DNA from 4 places in the Idiomarina sp. 29L genome. Region 4 is predicted to be linked to each of the others. Evidence: predicted binding sites of a transcription regulator. Region 4 holds the regulator's gene; each other region holds the start of a gene.

The links. The regulator sigma-54, encoded in region 4, starts transcription at its own class of promoters, with help from an activator protein. The targets are predictions, from matches to a motif close to GTTGGCACGNNNNTNGNNT.
Region 1: flgF (flagellar basal-body rod protein FlgF) is a predicted target of sigma-54. The motif match lies at 3,121-3,139, and genes of this name have one in related genera.
Region 2: EST55_RS06230 (hemerythrin domain-containing protein) is a predicted target of sigma-54. The motif match lies at 2,815-2,833, and genes of this name have one in related genera.
Region 3: flhA (flagellar biosynthesis protein FlhA) is a predicted target of sigma-54. The motif match lies at 2,517-2,535, and genes of this name have one in related genera.

The regions. Positions count from the first base shown of each region.
Region 1 is NZ_SDJS01000001.1:31,401-36,395, forward strand. It holds gene EST55_RS00130 (protein-glutamate O-methyltransferase CheR) at 1-19, shown strand, start outside; gene flgB (flagellar basal body rod protein FlgB) at 115-516, shown strand; gene flgC (flagellar basal body rod protein FlgC) at 532-984, shown strand; gene flgD (flagellar hook assembly protein FlgD) at 999-1,682, shown strand; gene flgE (flagellar hook protein FlgE) at 1,698-3,065, shown strand; gene flgF (flagellar basal-body rod protein FlgF) at 3,189-3,932, shown strand; gene flgG (flagellar basal-body rod protein FlgG) at 3,970-4,758, shown strand; gene flgH (flagellar basal body L-ring protein FlgH) at 4,785-4,995, shown strand, end outside.
Region 2 is NZ_SDJS01000002.1:531,694-536,688, forward strand. It holds gene EST55_RS06225 (M14 family zinc carboxypeptidase) at 1-2,080, opposite strand, end outside; gene EST55_RS06230 (hemerythrin domain-containing protein) at 2,205-2,744, opposite strand; gene norR (nitric oxide reductase transcriptional regulator NorR) at 2,928-4,463, shown strand; gene EST55_RS06240 (YbaN family protein) at 4,463-4,867, shown strand; gene moeB (molybdopterin-synthase adenylyltransferase MoeB) at 4,864-4,995, shown strand, end outside.
Region 3 is NZ_SDJS01000001.1:53,717-58,711, reverse strand. It holds gene flhF (flagellar biosynthesis protein FlhF) at 1-309, opposite strand, end outside; gene flhA (flagellar biosynthesis protein FlhA) at 327-2,474, opposite strand; gene EST55_RS00265 (prepilin-type N-terminal cleavage/methylation domain-containing protein) at 2,632-3,048, shown strand; gene EST55_RS00260 (prepilin-type N-terminal cleavage/methylation domain-containing protein) at 3,042-3,566, shown strand; gene EST55_RS00255 (Type II secretion pathway-like protein) at 3,585-3,779, shown strand; gene EST55_RS00250 (type II secretion system protein) at 3,760-4,104, shown strand; gene ispH (4-hydroxy-3-methylbut-2-enyl diphosphate reductase) at 4,106-4,995, opposite strand, start outside.
Region 4 is NZ_SDJS01000002.1:344,212-349,206, reverse strand. It holds gene rapZ (RNase adapter RapZ) at 1-102, opposite strand, end outside; gene ptsN (PTS IIA-like nitrogen regulatory protein PtsN) at 93-563, opposite strand; gene hpf (ribosome hibernation promoting factor) at 567-854, opposite strand; gene EST55_RS05305 (RNA polymerase factor sigma-54) at 881-2,341, opposite strand; gene lptB (LPS export ABC transporter ATP-binding protein) at 2,363-3,088, opposite strand; gene lptA (lipopolysaccharide transport periplasmic protein LptA) at 3,091-3,627, opposite strand; gene lptC (LPS export ABC transporter periplasmic protein LptC) at 3,596-4,159, opposite strand; gene kdsC (3-deoxy-manno-octulosonate-8-phosphatase KdsC) at 4,156-4,710, opposite strand; gene EST55_RS05280 (KpsF/GutQ family sugar-phosphate isomerase) at 4,712-4,995, opposite strand, start outside.

The sequences.
Region 1 (4,995 bases), on a different contig from region 4:
TATCTACCGTCGTAAATAACGACGTCCCGTAGTCTCCTTTTCAATAATAAGTGCCAGGACTTCTGGCACGATACCTGCATTGTCTTCACCATCGAACACTGTGGAGACAAAAAAATGGCACTTTCCATGGATAAAATTATGGGAATACAGCAACACACGTTGGGCATACGCACCCAACGTGCGGAGCTTATTGCCAATAATATCGCTAACGCAGATACCCCCGGTTACAAGGCCAAAGGGCTGGATTTTCAGCAAGCGCTGCAACAGGCACAGCGCGGCATCGAAACCCACAAAATGGCGCGTACCCATGAAAAACATTTCAATGTTGAAATAAAACCGCAGGGCACAGAGAAGTTTCGTGTGCCGAATCAACCTGATACCGGTGACGGTAATACCGTTGATGTGCAGTTGGAACAAAACTTGTATGCACAGAATGCACTGGAATACGAAATGACCATGAACTTTCTTGACGGCCGCATTAGCGGTGTGAAGAAAGCCCTAGGCGGCGGACAGTAGGTGAGGTGAAAAACAATGAGCCTATTTAATATTTTTAACGTGACCGGTTCGGCAATGAGTGCACAGTCAGTGCGACTGAACACCACTGCCAGTAATCTGGCGAACGCGAACTCGGTCAGCAGCAGTATCGATGAAACTTACCGTGCCCGGAACCCGGTCTTTGCAACGGCGTTGGCCGACGCGCAGGGCGACTACCGTGGTAACAGCCTGACCAACCAGACTCAGGCTGGACAAGCGGCAGGCGTCAAGGTACTGGGCATTGTTGAAAGCAATGACCCTTTGCAGGTTGAGTACGCACCAAACCACCCCATGGCGGACGAAAATGGCTACATCTATAAGCCGAACGTTAACACTATGGAAGAAATGGCCAACATGATTTCGGCATCCCGCTCATACCAGACCAATGTTCAGGTGGCGGATACTGCCAAAACAATGACGCAGCGTTTATTACGTCTGGGTCAAGGGTAAGCAGGAGATAACAAATGGAAGGCGTAAGCAATAACTCCTACATCGACAGCATGAAATGGAAGAAGGACGAAGGCGCAAAATACGCTGATCCTGACGAGCAGCAGAAGCTCCAGCAGGAAGACTTCTTCAAGCTGTTGACGGAGCAGCTGAATATGCAGGACCCGTCCAAGCCGGTCGAGAACGATCAAATGATTGCGCAAATGACCAGCTTCACCATGGCGGAAGGTATCACCGGGCTGTCAGAACGTTTTGACCAGTTTGCAGAAGATATGACGTCAAACCAGGCGTTGCAGGCGTCGACCATGGTTGGGCGTAAAGTGTTAGTGCCAACTGACCAGGCTAACCTGGAAGAGGGAGCTGGCGTCTCGGGCATGATAGCGACGCCACAAACGGCGCAGAATGTGAAGATTAACATCAAAGACTCTAGTGGCGCTGTGGTGAAAACCCTGAACTTGGGTGACATGCCGGAAGGCACCAAAGAGTTTGAATGGGATGGAACCACGACAACGGGTGAGCAAGCGCCGGCCGGTAATTACACATTCTCAGTGAATGCGACCGTTGGCGGACAAACCGAAGAGCTTCCATTACAAATGCATGCGCGTGTTCAGAGCGTCAGTACTGGCGGTGAACGTGGCGTTGTTCTGAATCTTAAAGGATTAGGTGGCATCCGGCTTTCCGATGTCTCTGAAATTAGTTAACAGGTGAGGTGACCTATGTCATTTAATATTGCACTCAGCGGTATCAACGCATCTCAGAAAGACTTAGATGTAACTGCTAATAATATCTCAAACGTAAAAACGTCGGGCTTTAAACAGTCACGCGCAGAATTTGCGGACGTTTATGCCACCAGTATTTTTAATGCCGGTAACACGAAAGTCGGTGATGGTGTGTTGACGTCGTCAGTGGCGCAGCAATTTAGTCAGGGAACGCTAGACTTCACTGAAAACTCGCTGGACATGGCCATTTCTGGTAATGGCTTCTTTGCCACCACAGACGGCTTAGGCTCTCGCGATATGACTTATACACGTTCAGGAGCTTTTAAGTTAAATAGTGATAAGTTTATTGTTGATAATCAGGGTAATTTTTTGCAAGGTTACCAAGTAAATCGGAATAGTGGAGCTACTTCTTCAACAAGTTTAGCAACAACTCAGCCTATTCGAGTACCTGATGTAGCAGGAGCACCGCAGCAAACCCAAAATGTTTTTACAAGCTTTAACGTTGATGCGCGTTTAACAAACATTCCTGATAATGGAGGTGGCCCACCTCCAACATCAAATTTTGATCCAGATGCGCCATCAACTTATAACGCTTCGACGTCTGCCACAGTTTATGACTCGTTGGGAGAGTCACATATATTATCAACTTATTACGTGAAACGTGGCTCAAACCAATGGGATGTTTATGCGACATTTGATGGTAAAGAAATAGATATGGGAACAGCCGCCAATGCAAATGGCGGTGCTGAGTCCGCAGCCGGCTCTGTAGGCCGTCGAATTTCCTTTAACCCAGACGGGACTCCTAATGTAGCGGCTCCGAATATCACCTTTCCGGAAGCAATTATTGATCTAAGCGGTAGCGATCCAAATGGTGACCCTTACCTAACAAATGGCGCGGATAACACGCAAACCGTTCAGTTTAACTTTCAAGATGAAACGGGCACAACAGCGCCTACACAGTTTGCGTCCGATTTCGAAGTAACTACACTCGATCAAGATGGGACAACGGTAGGCCGTCTCACAAACGTTGATATAGGCAAAAACGGTTTGATCGCAGCAACCTACTCAAACGGTGACGTTCAGTACCTAGGGCAAGTTGCCTTAGTTCGTTTTGCTAACGAACAAGGACTAACCCAAATTGGCGGCACTAAATGGCGTGAGAGCATCGATTCGGGAGAGCCTTTATCAGGTGAAGCAAACTCTGGCACTTTCGGCTCGATAGAAGCATCCGCGCTTGAAAACTCAAACGTGAACCTGACGAAAGAGCTGGTGGATTTGATTTCTGCACAGCGTAACTTCCAGGCGAACTCGCGTTCGTTGGAAGTGAATAACACCATTAACCAGACTATCTTGCAGATTCGATAACTGAATTCGCTGGAAAATAAAAAACAAAAGACGCCTTCGGGCGTCTTTTTTCGTTTTTGGCACGGAATCTGCATTGCATAGGGTAACGATCGAAAACGACAAAATTTTGGCTGGAGGTCAGCTATGGACAAAATGCTCTGGGTTGCCATGAGCGGCGCCAAAGAAAACATGAACGCAGTGGCGGTGCGGGCAAATAACCTTGCGAACGCTAATACCACTGGGTTTAAAGCCGACTTGCAACAAGCGCGTGCCATGCAAGCGTTTGGCGAAGGTTTGCCGACACGGGTATTTTCAATGACGGAAAGCCCTGGGCAGAACTTTGCCGCAGGCGGTTTGCAGACCACTGGCCGAAATATGGATGTCGCCATAAAAGATCAAGGCTGGATTGCTGTTCAGGATCAAAACGGTAATGAACGATATACCCGCAGTGGCAGTTTGCAAGTGGGTACTGACGGGCTGTTACAGAACTCGCAGGGTCATACACTGATTGGTGATAACGGACCTATTTTTGTACCCCAGCCAGTCGACAAGTTAAGTATTGGTTCTAATGGCAATGTGACCATTCGTCCTATGGGTGCGCCAGAAAACGTCAGTGAAGTGATTGGCCGTATTAAGCTGGTGAACCCGCCAAACGGCAATATTGAAAAAGGCACAGATGGCTTATTCAAACTGAAAGACGACCAGGTTGCCTTTGCCGATGCCAATGTCAAATTACAGATTGGGGCGCTTGAGACCAGCAACGTGAACAGTGTCGAAGAAATGACCAACATGATTGCCTTGCAGCGCCAGTACGAAATGAACGTCAAATTAATGAAAACCGCCGATGAAAATGCGCAGCGCTCAGAATCGCTGATGCGCATCAGTTAACCAATATTGCGTTAACGGCGTATAGAGGAGACATAACATGAACCCAGCATTATGGATCAGTAAAACCGGACTGGATGCGCAACAGCGCGATATCTCGGTAATTTCCAATAACTTGGCGAACTCCAGTACCATTGGCTTTAAGAAAAGCCGCGCGGTGTTTGAAGACTTGCTGTACCAAAACATTAATCAACCTGGCGGCCAGTCAGCTCAGGATACGGAGTTGCCGAATGGTCTTATGGTGGGTGCGGGTACCAAGGTTGTCGCGACACAAAAGGCGCATACTCAGGGTAACGTGCAGACCACCGACAATTCGCTGGATGTGATGATCGACGGCAAAGGATTCTTCCAAATTCTGATGCCGGACGGGACTATTTCCTACACGCGTAACGGTCAGTTTTCACTGAACGAAGACGGGGAAATGGTGACTTCGGGTAACGGCTATACGCTGGAACCTGCTATCCAAATTCCTGAAGACGCAATGTCCGTCAGTATTTCCCAAGAGGGTGAAGTGACTGTTACCCAACCCGGAAATCCGGACAATGTTGCCGTTGGCCAAATTAATTTAGTGAACTTTATTAACCCGGCTGGCTTAGAGCCGATGGGTCAGAACCTTTACCGAGAAACAGCGGTCAGCGGTGCGCCTTTAGAAGCGGTACCGGGCGTCGATGGCATGGGGAACACTATTCAGGGGGCTCTGGAAACCTCCAACGTCAACGTGACCGAAGAGCTGGTGAACTTGATAGAAAGTCAGCGCGGTTACGAGATGAACTCGAAAGTCATCTCTTCAGTTGACCAAATGCTGAGCTTTGTTACTCAGCAACTTTAATTAAGAATGAATAGCAGGTGGCTGTGATGCGTTACTTTTTAGCAACTTTAGCAATTTTAGCGGTGACAGGCTGTGCAAGTTCACCGCATAAGCCAATGCCGGACGACCCGTATTACGCACCGGTATTGCCGGAAGAACGTGCACAGCCGGTCGTGCCAACTGGGTCGCTATTTCAGGACGCTTACGCAGACAACCTGTATTCGGATATCAAAGCGCGTCGGCTTGGCGATATTATTA
Region 2 (4,995 bases), 190 kb from region 4:
CATCGGTAAACACGCCGTCATACCCGCCTTCCGGCAAAATCAGCACATCTAAGCCGTCGAGATCATTCTGAATAAGCTGCATGGTGCGAATGGCGGTAACTGGATAGCCCATTTGACGTTCAATCACAAAGCGGGTGTGGCCAGCGTTATAGGCACTCACTGGCTCATCCCAGGCAATGGCAATGTTCGGGGCTTCTAGCTGACTGACATTATGTGAGCCAAAGTTTGGCCCCTCGGTAATCCAGCTCGTATCCACACCTTCGACTGTCGCACCGGACTCTTCTGCCAGTTTTTGCAGGGTTTGTGGGAGCGCCTGACCATTGTCTGCAACCGTAAGAATAAGAGAGCCACTTGGGAACTGACCCGCTGTCTCGTGAGTAAATGCTAATTCACTTTGGCGTACGCTTAAGCCTTCACGTAAGGCAGAGGTTAAAAAGCGCCCCGCGTTCATGTCGCCCCAACGCACTAAATAAGCCACTTCTGCGTCCGGATTAATCACTTTACCCGGGGCAATGCGACCTTCTTCAACCATAGCGGTTTTTACGTCAGGTAAGTCGTCGCAACTGTGGCTGTCCACATTAAACATCAATGGTAACGACCAGCCAGTTACGTCATAAATTTGGTCTGGCAGATTATTCTTGCGGCGTTTTTCCTGCTCTTTCAGAAAGTCGTCCGCCATGTCGACCTGTTCATCCATTAATGTGCGAATGAGGCGGTGCGACGGTTGTGCCATATCAACGATATAAGCGCCCGGTTGGTAGTCAACGTCACACACTTCAAAGGCCTGCTCAGCCTGCTGCACTTCGACACCTTGCTCAACCAGTAGCGATGCCAGCTTGCGTGCGCCAGCCGGATCATCTGTTGCCGGTAAAATCAACGAGCGAACGTCACCGTCTTCACCGGCTTCAACGGCGGACTGACGATAATTCCAGAATTTCTGCAATAATGCTTCGCGACGTTCCGACACCGTTTGAATGGTCGAAATAGACGCAATAAAGTGCTGTTGAACACCGTCAGCATAGGTCAGTACGTCACCGTCTTTGCGGTTAAACAAATGGCCGCGAGCCGACGCCATTTCGTATGTCATTGCTACCGAGCCGTAGTAAAGTGGCCAGCTGGCACCGTAGCCCGGATAAAACGCATCGAAAATTTCGCGGGTGAAATAGTCGAACCCTTTTTTGTCGAACCACTGGCCGTTATTTTTGCCTATCCAGTTCAAGCTTTCGCGCTGAGACTCTGTAATTAACGGGTTATAAGGACGCGCTTCCGGCGTAAAGTAGTAAGTTGAGTCGCCGCCCATTTCATGCAGGTCAACAAACACCAGCGGGTAATACTTCAGCAAAGCCTCAATTTGGCCGCTAATTTCTGGTTGCGTGAGTGCAATCCAGTCACGGTTCATATCGAATAAATAATGGTTTGTGCGCCCGTTTGGCCAGGGCTCATTATGTTCAGCGCTACGGCGATCACCCGAATGTTCCAGGCCAACACTCATATAGTAGCGGTCAACAAAACGTGCTCGCCCGTCTGGGTTTTGCAGTGGGTCAATAAAGACCATGGTGTTGTCTAACCAGCGCTGTGTTTGTTCGCGCTGATCATGCAACAAGTGATACGCCGTCATCATCGAGGCTTCCGGCGAGGAAATTTCGTTGCCGTGAACCCCGTACGACAACCAGATACTACCTGGTAGCTCGTTAATCAGTTTTTCTGCTTGACTGCGACTGGTCTTACGCGGATCCGCCAGTGATTGCATGCCTTGCATAAAGTTGTCAAAGTCGGCAATGTTCTCTTCGCTGGAGATAACCGCATAATACAATTTACGACCTTCCCAACTCTCGCCGTACTCCAACAGCTTCACCTGCTTAGGATAAGCCGCTTTCAGCGCCTCAAAATAGCGACTCATGTCTGCCGGGCTGGTTATCTTGGTACCTATTGGATAACCAAGCACCTGCTCGACCGTTACTTCCGAATCGGCATAGTTGGCTTCAGGTAGCAGTGAGCTTTCTCCAGCCAGTTGCTGGGCATGTGAGGGAAAAACAAACCAAGAAGCGGCGACAAGCGCCGCAATTTTGAGACTGCGCATGGTCATTCCTGTTGCTTTTGCGCGCCGCCGAAACAGCGCTAGGTTTCTTATTATGTCCCCCTAATGTAAAAGCTTGAGCACGGGAAGTGAAGCGCAATTTAGAAATGTATGACCTAATCCGCAGTTACTGACACGACCCACAACAAAAGTCTTTACCGTGCTCTGGCGTTGCTGCCTGCTTTTCAACGAAAAGTACGTTATTTTCCAGATGAATGTGTTCGCGCAAATCGTCCTGTAGCTCTTTTAAGCCCTTGTACAAAGCTGTCCAGGTGCCGCAGGCGCCTTCTGGCAGGGTCAAATTGTTGGTTAGCTCATCAATTTTCGCCAATTCCGTTTCGTGCTGCACGTGTTCTTCTTCCATCACTGAAATTGGGCCACTTGGATACACACCGCGCGACAGCATTGGGAAAAGAATTTGCTCTTCTTTCATCATATGGCTCTCCAATTCCTGTAACATAGCGTCCAGGTGCTCGGCTAAGCCGTGTGGTGCGAGTTCATGGTCACCATGTACGTCTTCTACTTTCATTGCCAGCTGCTTAAGCTCTGGTAATTGCTCGCGATGGCGTTGATGAAAACGTAAATAGACGTGCTCGACCAATTCCTGAGCCGTAGCTTGCTGCCATTTTGCTTCGCTGTCCGTCAAACGTTGTTGTAAATCACTCATGCTAAACTCCTTAACTAAATCCGTAACTCCAGGAACCATTCCCGAAAAAAACATGAATTACTGATTAGAATTGCAACAAGTGCGCCAACTTCTACCCCATTGTGATTATTGACTCTCAGAGCACCAACGGTACTATCAACCCTAGCCATTAGGGTAGTTTTTACCGAGACAGTGAATTTAACCATGCTACAAGAAAGTGTTTTAGCCGACTTACTAACAGAGCAGCCAGCGGCTGTACGACTACAAAACCTGGTCAGTACGTTGCGACGCCATTTTAACTGTGGTGCAGTTGCATTGCTGAAGCTGGATAACGAAGTGCTGCAACCCATTGCGGTACAAGGGCTCGTGCGCGAAGCCTTGGGTCGGCGGTTTGTATTGGCACAACATCCGCGTTTAGCAACGCTACTGTCGTCACGTTCAGCCGTACGCTTCGAACACGACTCAGCCCTGCCCGACCCTTACGACGGTTTACTGGCCGACCAACCAGGCGACGCACTTCCGGTGCACGACTGCATGGGTATTAGTTTGTATTTGGAGAGCAAATGCTGGGGCGTACTGACACTCGACGCATTAGAGCCCGGAACATTCACTGACGACTCCATTATTGAATTACAAAAATTCAGCTTATTTGTAGAAACCGCCATTCGCATTGGCCAGTTAGAGCAGAACGTTCGCGCACTGCGACAAGGGCAAAAACACTCGGTTGAACACAGCAGTACAACCGACGCCAATGAGTCAGAAATTATTGGTGAAAGCAAAGCCATTCATGCGGTATTAAAGGAGCTTCGGGTTGTCGCCGGTGCCGATTTGCCCGTATTGCTATTGGGCGAAACCGGGGTCGGTAAAGAGCTTTTCGCGCGGGAATTACACCGACTGTCGCAACGCAGCGACAAGCCGCTGATATACGTAAACTGCGCAGCACTACCCGAGTCCTTAGCGGAAAGTGAGTTATTTGGGCATGTAAAAGGCGCTTTCTCGGGCGCAACCAGTGACCGCTCCGGCCGCTTCGATGCAGCCAATGGCGGTACCCTGTTTTTAGATGAGGTGGGTGAATTACCGCTATCTATACAGGCGAAACTGCTGCGCGTGCTGCAAAACGGTGAAATTCAACGCCTCGGCTCCGACAAATACCGCAAAGTCGATGTACGTATTATTGCGGCGACCAACCGGAACCTGAAGCAGCAAGTCAGTAACGAAACCTTCCGCGCCGACTTGTACCATCGTTTGTCCGTTTACCCTCTGCCAATACCACCCTTACGTGAACGTGACGACGACGTTTCCATTCTTGCCGGACACTTTTTAGAACTGAACCGGGCGCGTTTAGGCCTACGCGCAATTCGCTTGTCGCCGGAAGCTGAGCTGGCTATTCAACAGTATCAATGGCCGGGCAATGTGCGTGAGCTGGAGCACGTTATTAGTCGGGCCGCCATTAAGCTTCTGAGTCACGGCATCGACAAAAACGACATAGCCAGTATTGAGCCCGAAATGCTCGACTTAGATGTACAATTGCCCTCTATGGCGGACTCAGGTACGCAGAGCAATGATGCGAATCTACCAACGCAAAATTTGTCGATGAAAGAAGCAGTAAACTATACGCAACGCAAAATGATAGAAGCCGCACTTGCGCGTAACGATGACAGTTGGAGTAAAGCCGCTAAAGAGCTGAAGCTCGATTCCAGTAACTTACATAAAATGGCTGCCCGGCTAGGAATGAAGTAATGACCCGAGAGCTTTTAATGAAAATACTGTGGCGATCGCTGGCCGCTTTCTTTGTTTTGCTGGGACTTATTGGCATTGCGCTACCAGTTATGCCCACCGTACCGTTTCTTATTGCGGCGTTATGGGCTGCCAGTAAAGGCTGGCCCCGCTTAGAAACCTGGCTGGTCAACCACCCAAAGTACGGACCTGATATTCGCGCCTGGCGCGACAACCGAGTGGTAAAACGCCGTTCTAAAGTCATTGCACTAGTGATGATGGCCGGTGGTTACGTCATTTTATGGCTGTTCGTACCACAAGTGCCCGTTTGGCTGAAAATAACTGTTGGGGTGGTATTGGTCACCGTGGGTGCCTGGTTAGCCAGTCGCCCTGAATCCGTGCCTGTACCACCGGAGGAGTCATTATGAATAAGACCCTGTCCACTGAGCAGATGATGCGCTACAACCGTCATATTGCGCTGCCGGCAATGGATATCGATGGCCAGGAAAATTTACTTAACAGCCATATTCTGATTATTGGCATGGGCGGCCTTGGC
Region 3 (4,995 bases), on a different contig from region 4:
CGTTTCAGGTTGACCGGTCATCTGTTCTGCCGCTTGCGAAGACGTTTGCGAAGGCGCGGCATTTTGACGCTGCAACAATTCAGCCAACGACTGAGCCGGTGCTTCCGACTCTTGCTTTGGTGCCTGAGTATTTGCGGAGGTCTCTGGAGCCGCTTCTGGTGCTCGTGCGTCCGGGTCAACAGCCGCCACTAATTCAATACCACCGTTCACCTTTTTATTGGATAGAATAATCGCATCAGCGCCTAAGGTTTCTTTAACCTGCTGTAAGCCTCGACGCATATCCTCTGCAAAAAAGCGTTTAATTTTCACAAGCGACTCCCGTTGTCTTAGGTAGCGGTTTGTTCACCACTGTTTTGTTGTCCACCAATTGAGCTGACAATGCGAATTTGTTTGTCATCCGGAATTTCCTGATACGACAACACTCGCATACCATCGGTAGCGTGGCGCGCAAATCGCGCCATCGTTGAGCGTAGTAGCCCGGATGTCAGCAACACAGACGGCTCTCCGTTCATTTCCTGCTGCTGATGCGTTTCGCGTAACGACTGTTGCAAGCGTTCGGCTAAACCTGGTTCAATGCCTGCACCTTGCTGATTTCCGTCGTTACCAGCCATCTGCAGTGACTGATGCAACATCTGTTCCAACTCTGGCGCCAAAGTTATGACAGGCAGTTCGGTTTCGCCTTCTGAGATATCCTGAACAATCAAACGGCGCAGAGAAATTCGTACGGCAGCCGTTAATACATCCGGATCCTGACTGCGTCCAGCGTACTCAACCAAGGTTTGTACAATGGTGCGCATATCGCGTATAGCAATGCCTTCATCCAGCAAGTTCTGCAGCACTTTGACAAAATTACCCAGTGACAATAAGTCAGGAATAAGTCCTTCCACCAATTTCGGATGCGTGCGACCCAGGCGATCCAACAGCTCCTGTGCTTCTTCATGACCAAGTAACTGCGATGCGTGATTCGTGACAATTTGACTTAAGTGAGTGGCCACTACCGTTGCAGCATCCACCACGGTATAACCTAAGGTTTGCGCGTGCTCTTTTTGCTCCGGGCGTATCCATACTGCGTCCAGACCGAACGCCGGATCCGTGGTTTTTTCACCTTCAAGTTCCCCGAAGACCTGACCCGGATTAATAGCCAGCTCCCAGTCATGACGAATTTCTGCTTCACCCATGGTCACACCCATTAGGGTAATTCGGTAACTGTTCGGCCCTAAGTCGAGGTTATCCCGAATATGCACCGCGGGTACCAGGAAGCCGAATTCCTGCGACTGCTTCTTACGCACCCCTTTAATGCGAGATAGGAGTTCGCCGCCCTGCTGTTTGTCTACCAGAGGAATAAGTCGATACCCCACTTCCAGACCAATGGTGTCAACATGGCGTACATCGTCCCAGGACAACTCTTTTTGTTGTGCTTGTTGAACTTGTTGCTCTTGCTCTTTTTCAACCAGTTCGCCCTGCTCGACCTTATTCTTTTTCAGTTTGAAATACGCCGCGCCAGCCAGAACCGCCGACATGCTTAGAAACGCTAAATGCGGCATGCCCGGAATAACACCCATAGCGAACAATACTGAACTGGAAATAACCAGTACTTTCGGGTTGTCGAGCAACTGCAGAACGACTGCGTCACCCATGTCTTTGCTGTCATTTTCGCGGGTAATAATAATTGCAGTCGCAACAGACAGTAACAGCGCTGGAATTTGGGCGACCAAGCCGTCACCAATGGTCAGTAGCGTGTAGACTTCTACCGCTTCACCGAAGGTCAGTCCGTACTGGATCATACCAATGAGCAGACCACCAACAATGTTGATAAGCAGAATAAGAATACCGGCGATGGCGTCGCCTTTAACAAATTTACTGGCACCGTCCATCGAGCCGTAGAAGTCAGCTTCCCGGGTGACGTCACTGCGTCGCTGTTTGGCTTCTTCCTGGTTAATAAGGCCGGCGTTCAAGTCCGCGTCAATGGCCATTTGTTTACCTGGCATGGCGTCCAACGTAAAGCGAGCGGTTACTTCGGATATACGCCCCGCACCTTTAGTAATAACCACGAAGTTAATAATAACGAGAATGGCGAAGACCACTAAACCAACGGTGTAGTTACCGCCGATGACAACACTACCAAAGGCTTCAATGACGCTACCTGCTGCGCCCGGCCCATTGTGGCCCTCGAGTAAAACGATACGTGTCGATGCCACGTTTAAGCTAAGCCGCAGTACTGTGGCGATAAGCAGAACTGTCGGAAAGGCAGCGAAATCCAGTGGTCGTTGGGTATAAACCGCAACCAGCATAACCACTAGCGATAGTGTAATAGAGAACGAAAACAGAATATCCAGCACCATTGCCGGAATAGGCAGCACCACCATCGCCAAAATGGCCATAATGGCTAAAGGCGTACCAAAACCCTTAATTAAATGGGCATTGTTTTGCGTGAAATTTCTTAAACTTACTAACTTTTCGGCACCGCTCGCCATACGTCTTCCTGTTGCGTCAAAAAGTTGAACCTGTGGTGTTTTATTCAAGAATCGAGCCAGCTTTTTAAATAGTTTCTGACAATACGGTGCGAGCTAGCTTACAGACATTTTTTGGCTTGCGGCTAAACTATCTGCACTTCGAATAACAGGGGGCTCTGTGCGCGGTTACTCCTTAATTGAATTGCTGATTGCATTGGCTATAACGGCTGGGTTAGGTGCCTTGTCGATGCCTTTGTTCAAACAGCAGACTGAAAGTTTACTACTGCAACAGGCGAGCTCTCGGTGGCTGTCGTATTTACACCAAGTCAAAGCAAAAGCACAACGAGCGGAAGACAATATAATGGCAGATCTCGCGCCTCTCGAAGGTCGTTCAAATGTGTTTGAGCTGGCAACGGAGTCGACTTATAGCTCAACAAGCCCGTTAGTATTCTACGGTGTTTCTGGCGGTGCCTCGCCCGGTCATATTCGCATTATGAACAATAGCAATACCGTGAAAGTTATTATTAGCAGTAAAGGACGTATTCGTTCCTGTGTCAGTCATGGATCGTCTTTGCCGAGTTTGTCCTTATGCTAGACAGGAACCTTGCTCAAAAAAGTCATGGGTACAGCTTAATTGAAGTGATTATTGCTGCGTCACTGGGAGCCATTATTGTCATGACCGCACAACAACTATTGCAATGGCAGAAAGGCGCTCAACATAGCTCGATATCGAAGGCAGTTTTTATGTTGAACGGGCAGGCGGTTGCAGGGGAGTTTTTTAGCAGTTTAAGCAACACGGTGGTTGACGGCATGCAAAGCCCAGAGCGTGGTTGCTACGTCTTCCCGACACAAGACGGAGCCTCTGTCGGCTTTCGGGTTAGACATTATCAGTTGCAGCATAACCCAATGACACTGGACTGTGCGGGTTATGGTTGGCAGTCATTGACCGACAGAGCCCAGTTTAAGGTTTTGGAGTTATTGGTTGAAACCAGCGCTTCATTAACTCATGAAGACAGCTCTAAATTATTTATTACCCTGTCGACTTCACGAGACACAAAAGAAGGTATTCAGGAACAGCAATTTAAGCGGACAATTACCGTTTTTCCTCAGTAACAGAAATGGATATTCATTATGAAAGCGAAAGGATTCGCGTTGATACTGACGTTAGTGACACTCATAAGCCTGAGCTCCGCGAGCTTGGCCGCCTTGTTATTTTACGCACAAATGGTGGAGGCTCAACAAGCGCACCAATGGCAAGTGCTTTCTAAACAAATTGAGGCAGACTTTAACCAACAAAAGGCGCTTTATGAGTCAGCGCAGCAGTAAAGGTTTTTCACTGGTTGAGACATTAGTGGCTTCCGCACTTGTGGCTATTTGGGCTGTGAGCAGCCAGCAGCTGTTGCAGGTTGGGTTGGCTGCTATTAAGAGAGCTGAGCGCAAAGCCCTATCTGTTGAGGTTTTAAATAGTTATATACAGGACTCTCACCGTACTTGGAAAAATGGCTCTCCTCCTGCACCTGAAGCCAAGGTTAACGGATTTCTTATCAACTCCATTATTAACTTAATAGACGAGAACAATGCTTCAGTTGATACCGAAGTAACCTGGGGCGAAGACAACTCTTACTCGTTACAAATCTGGTTGTCTCGATAAACTAAGCCGCTGGATGAGGTCTTAACTCTGGTGGAATAGAGAAAGTGATGTTTTCTTCGCGACCACTGAGCTCTACGGCGGTTTTGCCGCCCCAGGACTGAAGCTTGGCAATAACTTCCTGCACCAATACTTCAGGTGCTGATGCGCCGGCTGTGACAGCGACTTTCTCTTTGTCTTCAAGCCACGACTTATCGATACAGCTGGCATCATCAATTAAATAAGCCGGTGTGCCCATCTTTTCTGACAGCTCACGCAAACGGTTTGAGTTCGAGCTATTACGAGCACCGACGACCAGCATTATATCCGCGTCACTGGCCAGCTCACGCACAGCATCCTGACGGTTTTGTGTTGCGTAGCAAATGTCGTCTTTACGAGGACCGTTAATATCAGGAAACTTTTGACGCAGGGCTTCAATAACATCAGCGGTGTCATCAACCGACAACGTTGTTTGGCTCATATAATGAAGGTTTTTCGGGTCTTTCACTTCCAGCTTTTCAACATCTTCCGGCGACTCAACCAGATAAATACCGCCGTTTTCATTTTTATACTGACCCATTGTGCCTTCAACTTCCGGGTGGCCGGCATGACCAATGAGCACACACTCGTGTCCTTTGCGGCTGGCACGGGTGACTTCCATATGTACTTTGGTTACCAGAGGACACGTGGCATCAAACACTTTTAAACCGCGATCTTTGGCTTCCTGACGCACCGCCTGAGAAACGCCGTGAGCACTGAAAATCACAATATGATCGTCTGGCACTTCATGCAGCTCTTCAACAAAAATAGCGCCTGCGTCACGTAGTTTATTGACGACGTATTTGTTGTGAACCACCTCATGACGCACATAAATTGGCGGCTCAAAAATCTCTAAAGCACGCTCAACAATGGTTA
Region 4 (4,995 bases):
AATGGGTAAGTTGTCGACGCAGTAAAAGCCAAGATCCTCGAGTACTCGAAGGGCGATAGTTTTACCCGATCCCGAGCGACCACTGACAATAATCAGTTGCATGGCTTATCTTCACCTTCCCCAATAAATAATTGATAAAGTGCGTTGTCACTTTCAGCGTTCCGAAGCGCGCGGGTGCAGTCTTTGTCATTCATGCGACGGGCAACGGCTGCTAATGTCTGCAAATGATTTTCATGCTCTGACTCTGGCACTAACAGCGCAAAAATAATGTCCACAGGTTGGTTATCAATCGCGTCAAACTCGATTGGCTCGTCTAACGTCAATAACACCGCAACCGGATGGCTGGCTTTAGCGAGTCGCCCATGAGGAATAGCAATACCTAAACCAATACCGGTACTTCCTAAGCGTTCACGGTTAACCAAGCTTTCAAAAATGTCATGACGAGTAATGCCTGACAGTTTTGGCGCGACAATTTGGCTAATGGTTTCTAATAACCGCTTTTTACTTGCACCCTCGACTGCACACCTGGTGCAGTCGGGGCTTAACAACTCACTTATTTGCATGGACTAATGCTTTTTCATTTTTTCTTTGTGTTTAATAACCTGACGGTCAAGCTTATCGATTAAACCATCAATGGCTGCGTACATATCATCGTGAACAGAGTCAGCGAAAATCTCGCCGCCGTTCAGGTGCACGGTAGCTTCCGCTTTTTGATTCGTTTTTTCAACATTAAGGATGACGTGAACGTTGGTGATATGGTCAAAATGGCGCTCTAACTTAGCAAATTTTGTGTCCACATACTCACGTAGAGACTCAGTGATATCGATATGATGACCAGTAAGATTAATTTGCATAACGTCTTCCTTCTGCAGTTTACAAGTTATAAAAGACTCTTGCGTTGACTCGATGAGGGAATATTCAGTGATTCCCGATACTTCGCAATTGTCCTCCTCGCTACTTTGATGCCTTGCTCGGCTATCAGTTCAGCGATTTTGCTGTCGCTTAATGGTTTGCTACGGTTTTCTGCAGCGACTAACTTCTTAATTAAAGCACGTATTGCGGTACTTGAACACTCACCTCCACCTTCTGTACTGACATGGCTAGAGAAAAAGTATTTTAATTCAAAAATGCCTCGTGGGCAGTGCAGAAACTTCTGCGTTGTTACCCGTGAAATGGTGCTTTCATGCATTTCCACGGCTTCAGCGACATCATTGAGTACCATTGGTTTCATGGCCTCTTCACCGTACTCAAAAAAGCCCTGCTGGCGCTGAACAATACAGTTGGCAACTTTCAACAGCGTTTCATTGCGACTCTCCAGACTTTTAATAAACCAACGCGCTTCCTGTGTATGGTTTTTAATGTACTGACTGTCTGCCGAGGACTTCGCCGCTTTACTCAGTGCCGCGTATTCTTCATTGACCTTTAATTTAGGTACGCTATCCGGGTTTAATTCGACCACCCAGCGACCATTCTTTTTCATGACCGCAACGTCAGGAATCACGTACTCAACTTCTTGTTGAGCAACTTGTTCGCCCGGGTGCGGGTGCATTTGCTGAATCAGCCGCATGACTTCACGTAAGTCATTTTCGGTTAATTTGAGCTTTTTCTGGATATTGCGGAAGTCTCGGTTGCCCAGCAAGTCCATATGCTCGCTAACCAGAGTGATAGCAGCGAGCTTAAACGGCGTGCTGTCGTCCAGTTGTCGTAATTGAATCGCCAGGCACTCGCTGACGGTACGTGCGCCGACACCGACTGGGTCAAAGTGTTGGATGCGCTTGAGTACCATGCAGACTTCTTCTTCGCCAACCTCGGGTAAGCGCACAGACTCAATAATGTCTTCAATATTCGTTGTTAAATAACCATTGTCGTCAATGGCTTCGATAATGGCTTCGCCAATCGCAGTGTCTTCTTCAGAAAAGTGCGACAGTTGCATTTGCCAAATCAGATGGTCTTGCAAAGACTCGCTCGTTGAGCCTTGGTACACCTCATAGTCACCGTCGTAGGATTTGCCGTTTGAGGCCGCTCCGGTAGCAGGAGTCGACGATGAATAGGTATCATCCCATGTGCTGTCCACAGGGAGGTCTTCTGGCATTTCCTGAGTTTTTATAACATCGGAGGTTTCACGCTGACTGTCGTCTTTATTTGACGAATGAGGGGAGTCGGTGCTGTCACCGTCATGAGGTTGTTCGCTTTCAACTTCCAGTAACGGGTTATTGTCCAGCGCGTCCTGAATTTCAGCCTGTAAGTCGAGCGAAGAAAGCTGCAGCAAGCGTATCGCTTGTTGTAACTGAGGCGTCATGGTCAGTTGCTGACCAATTTTTAGCTGCAGACTTTGTCTCATGGTTATCGTCCCGGTATCACGTTAAAGGGTGAACTGCTCACCGAGGTAAACATCTTTAACCTGTTGATTCGATAATATACTTTCTGCATCTCCGCTGGCAATAAGTTCTCCGTGACTAACAATGTACGCATGCTCACAAACGGACAAGGTTTCTCTGACATTGTGGTCTGTAATAAGTACACCAATACCACGCTGCTTTAAATGTTCAACAATTTTCTTAATGTCGATAACCGAAATTGGGTCGACGCCTGCAAAGGGCTCATCCAGAAGAATAAACGTGGGCTCTGCGGCAAGGGCGCGGGCAATTTCGACACGACGTCTCTCACCGCCGGATAAGCTCATCCCCAGACTGTTCGCAATATGACCAATATTGAACTCTTCAAGAAGCGAGTCGAGCTGTTCTTCGCGAGCGTCCGCTGAAAGCTCTTTACGGGTTTCTAATATCGCCATCAGGTTATCGCGCACGGTCAGCTTTCTGAAAATCGATGCTTCTTGCGGTAGATAACCAATTCCGCGGCGAGCACGCTCATGCATTGGCAGAGACGTTAGGTCGTCTTTGTCTAGTAAAATCTGGCCTTTGTCGCTGTTGATTAAGCCGACAATCATATAAAACGTCGTTGTTTTCCCCGCACCATTGGGCCCTAAGAGCCCAATAATCTGGCCCTGACTGACCTCCAGGCTAACGTCCTTTACAACCTGACGACGCTTAAAGCTTTTGGCAAGATGTTTGACTCGTAAGGTGGCCATAATTAAGGGTTCTCGTTGTCGGTTTTGTCGTCTTTTGTTTTCGGCGTAAATATCGTAATTACGCGCCCGTTATCGGCATCAGAGCTGCTTGCAGAGATCGTCTGTGCGGCTAAGTCGTAGACGATCGTATCACCGCTTGAACTGCTTGTGCCCTGAGAGATTTTCGCGTCCCCGCTGAGCTCGAGACGTTGTTCGACTTGGAAGTAGGTTATTTTATTTGCCTGAGCGCTAATATCGTTGCCGTTTTCCAGGGTCTGCGTGTAGGTTGCCGGTGAACCTTCTGCAATAAAGGTGTCCGCCTGCTCGCCGCTTTCGCTGGCAGAGGCTTCGAGTCGGTCCGCCTTAATAAGTAGTGTGCCCTGACGGATAACAACATTGTCAGTAAGTACTAACTTATTGTTTTTTATGTCGAATTGCTCATGGCTTGACTCGACTTCCATCGGCTTTTTAAAGTCAGCCTTTCCTTGCGCCATCGCCGTCAAAGGCAATGCGATAAGCACAAAAAAGCTAAGACTTAGGCTGGAAAACCGTTTTAACATGTCGTTTTAACTCCATCATTTCTGCGCTCATGTCGGCGCTTAAACCATCTCCGCGAACTTCCACTTGCGGACCTCGCATTAATACCGGGTATTCAGTGCTCATTGATTCATTGGCTAAGTCGATAACCAGATATTCTGTCATAACGCGCTGTATGGGAGAACTTTCCTGCAATGCTAATATTTCAACGCTACGCTCCAGAATCAGCGTTTTATCATCGTAAAAGGTACCCTGCTCGGCGGTGACTTGCCAGGTCTCTGTGCCGTCTTCCGAAAATATTGAGTATTGAGGCTGCTTGAGCTCGGTTAAACCTATTTGGTTGTAATGAGCCATTTCTTCTGAGCGAATCTTATGCGCCAGGACGCCATCACTTTCAAATATTTTGGTTTCAAGTCCGTAGGCGGTAAAATCTGGCTGCATCAGTTTGGTCGCCGTGGCAGCGCTTTCTCTGCCATCGTCACTAAAAGGGCGCAGAACGAGCAATAGTCCGGCACCAAACAGAAGAACTATAATACCGACGATGCGCCAATTCACACACTGGCTCCTTTGGCGTCATGCAAAAGTCCCTGACTTAACATAATCAAGTCACACACCTCACGAACCGCGCCAAAGCCACCGGCACAGCGGGTAATGTATTGAGCCTGCTGTTGAATGGAAGGGTGTGCATCTTTTACAGCAACACCAATGCCGGCTTGCTGTATCAGCGGAAGATCGGGTGTGTCGTCTCCGACATAGGCAGTCTGTTCAGCATTCACGCCGTGATGAGTCAGAAGCTCATTATATGCCTGGGTTTTGTCGGCTTGTCCCTGATAGATGTCAGACACGTCTAAATGCTGCATTCGACGCTCAACGATGTTCGATTGGCGACCGGTGATGACAGCTGTCTGTATGCCCGCATTCTTAAGTGCTTTCATACCAAAGCCGTCCCGAGTGTGGAAAGCTTTCAGCTCTTCACCATCGTTGCCAAGGTATATTCGACCATCCGAAAAAACACCATCGACGTCGAGAATTAACAGCCGAACCTTTGAGAAGCGCTCAAACAATTGCTTTTCAATGTCCCCATACCAGGTATTAATACACTCCATGTTACAGAACTCCCGCTTGCAGTAAGTCATGCATATTCATTGCGCCGCAAGGACGACCTTCATGGTCGGTAATAATCAGTCCGTTTATTTTGCGATCTTGCATTAGTTTTAATGCTTCGGCAGCCAGCATATCCGCATTCGCGGTCGTGCATGAACGCGTCATCACATCAGCAATAGAGGTGCTGTGCACATCGACCTGATTATCCAGAATACGGCGTAAATCACCATCGGTAAAAATGCCGGCTAATCGGCCGTGAGTATCTGTAATTGCGGTCATGCCCAGAC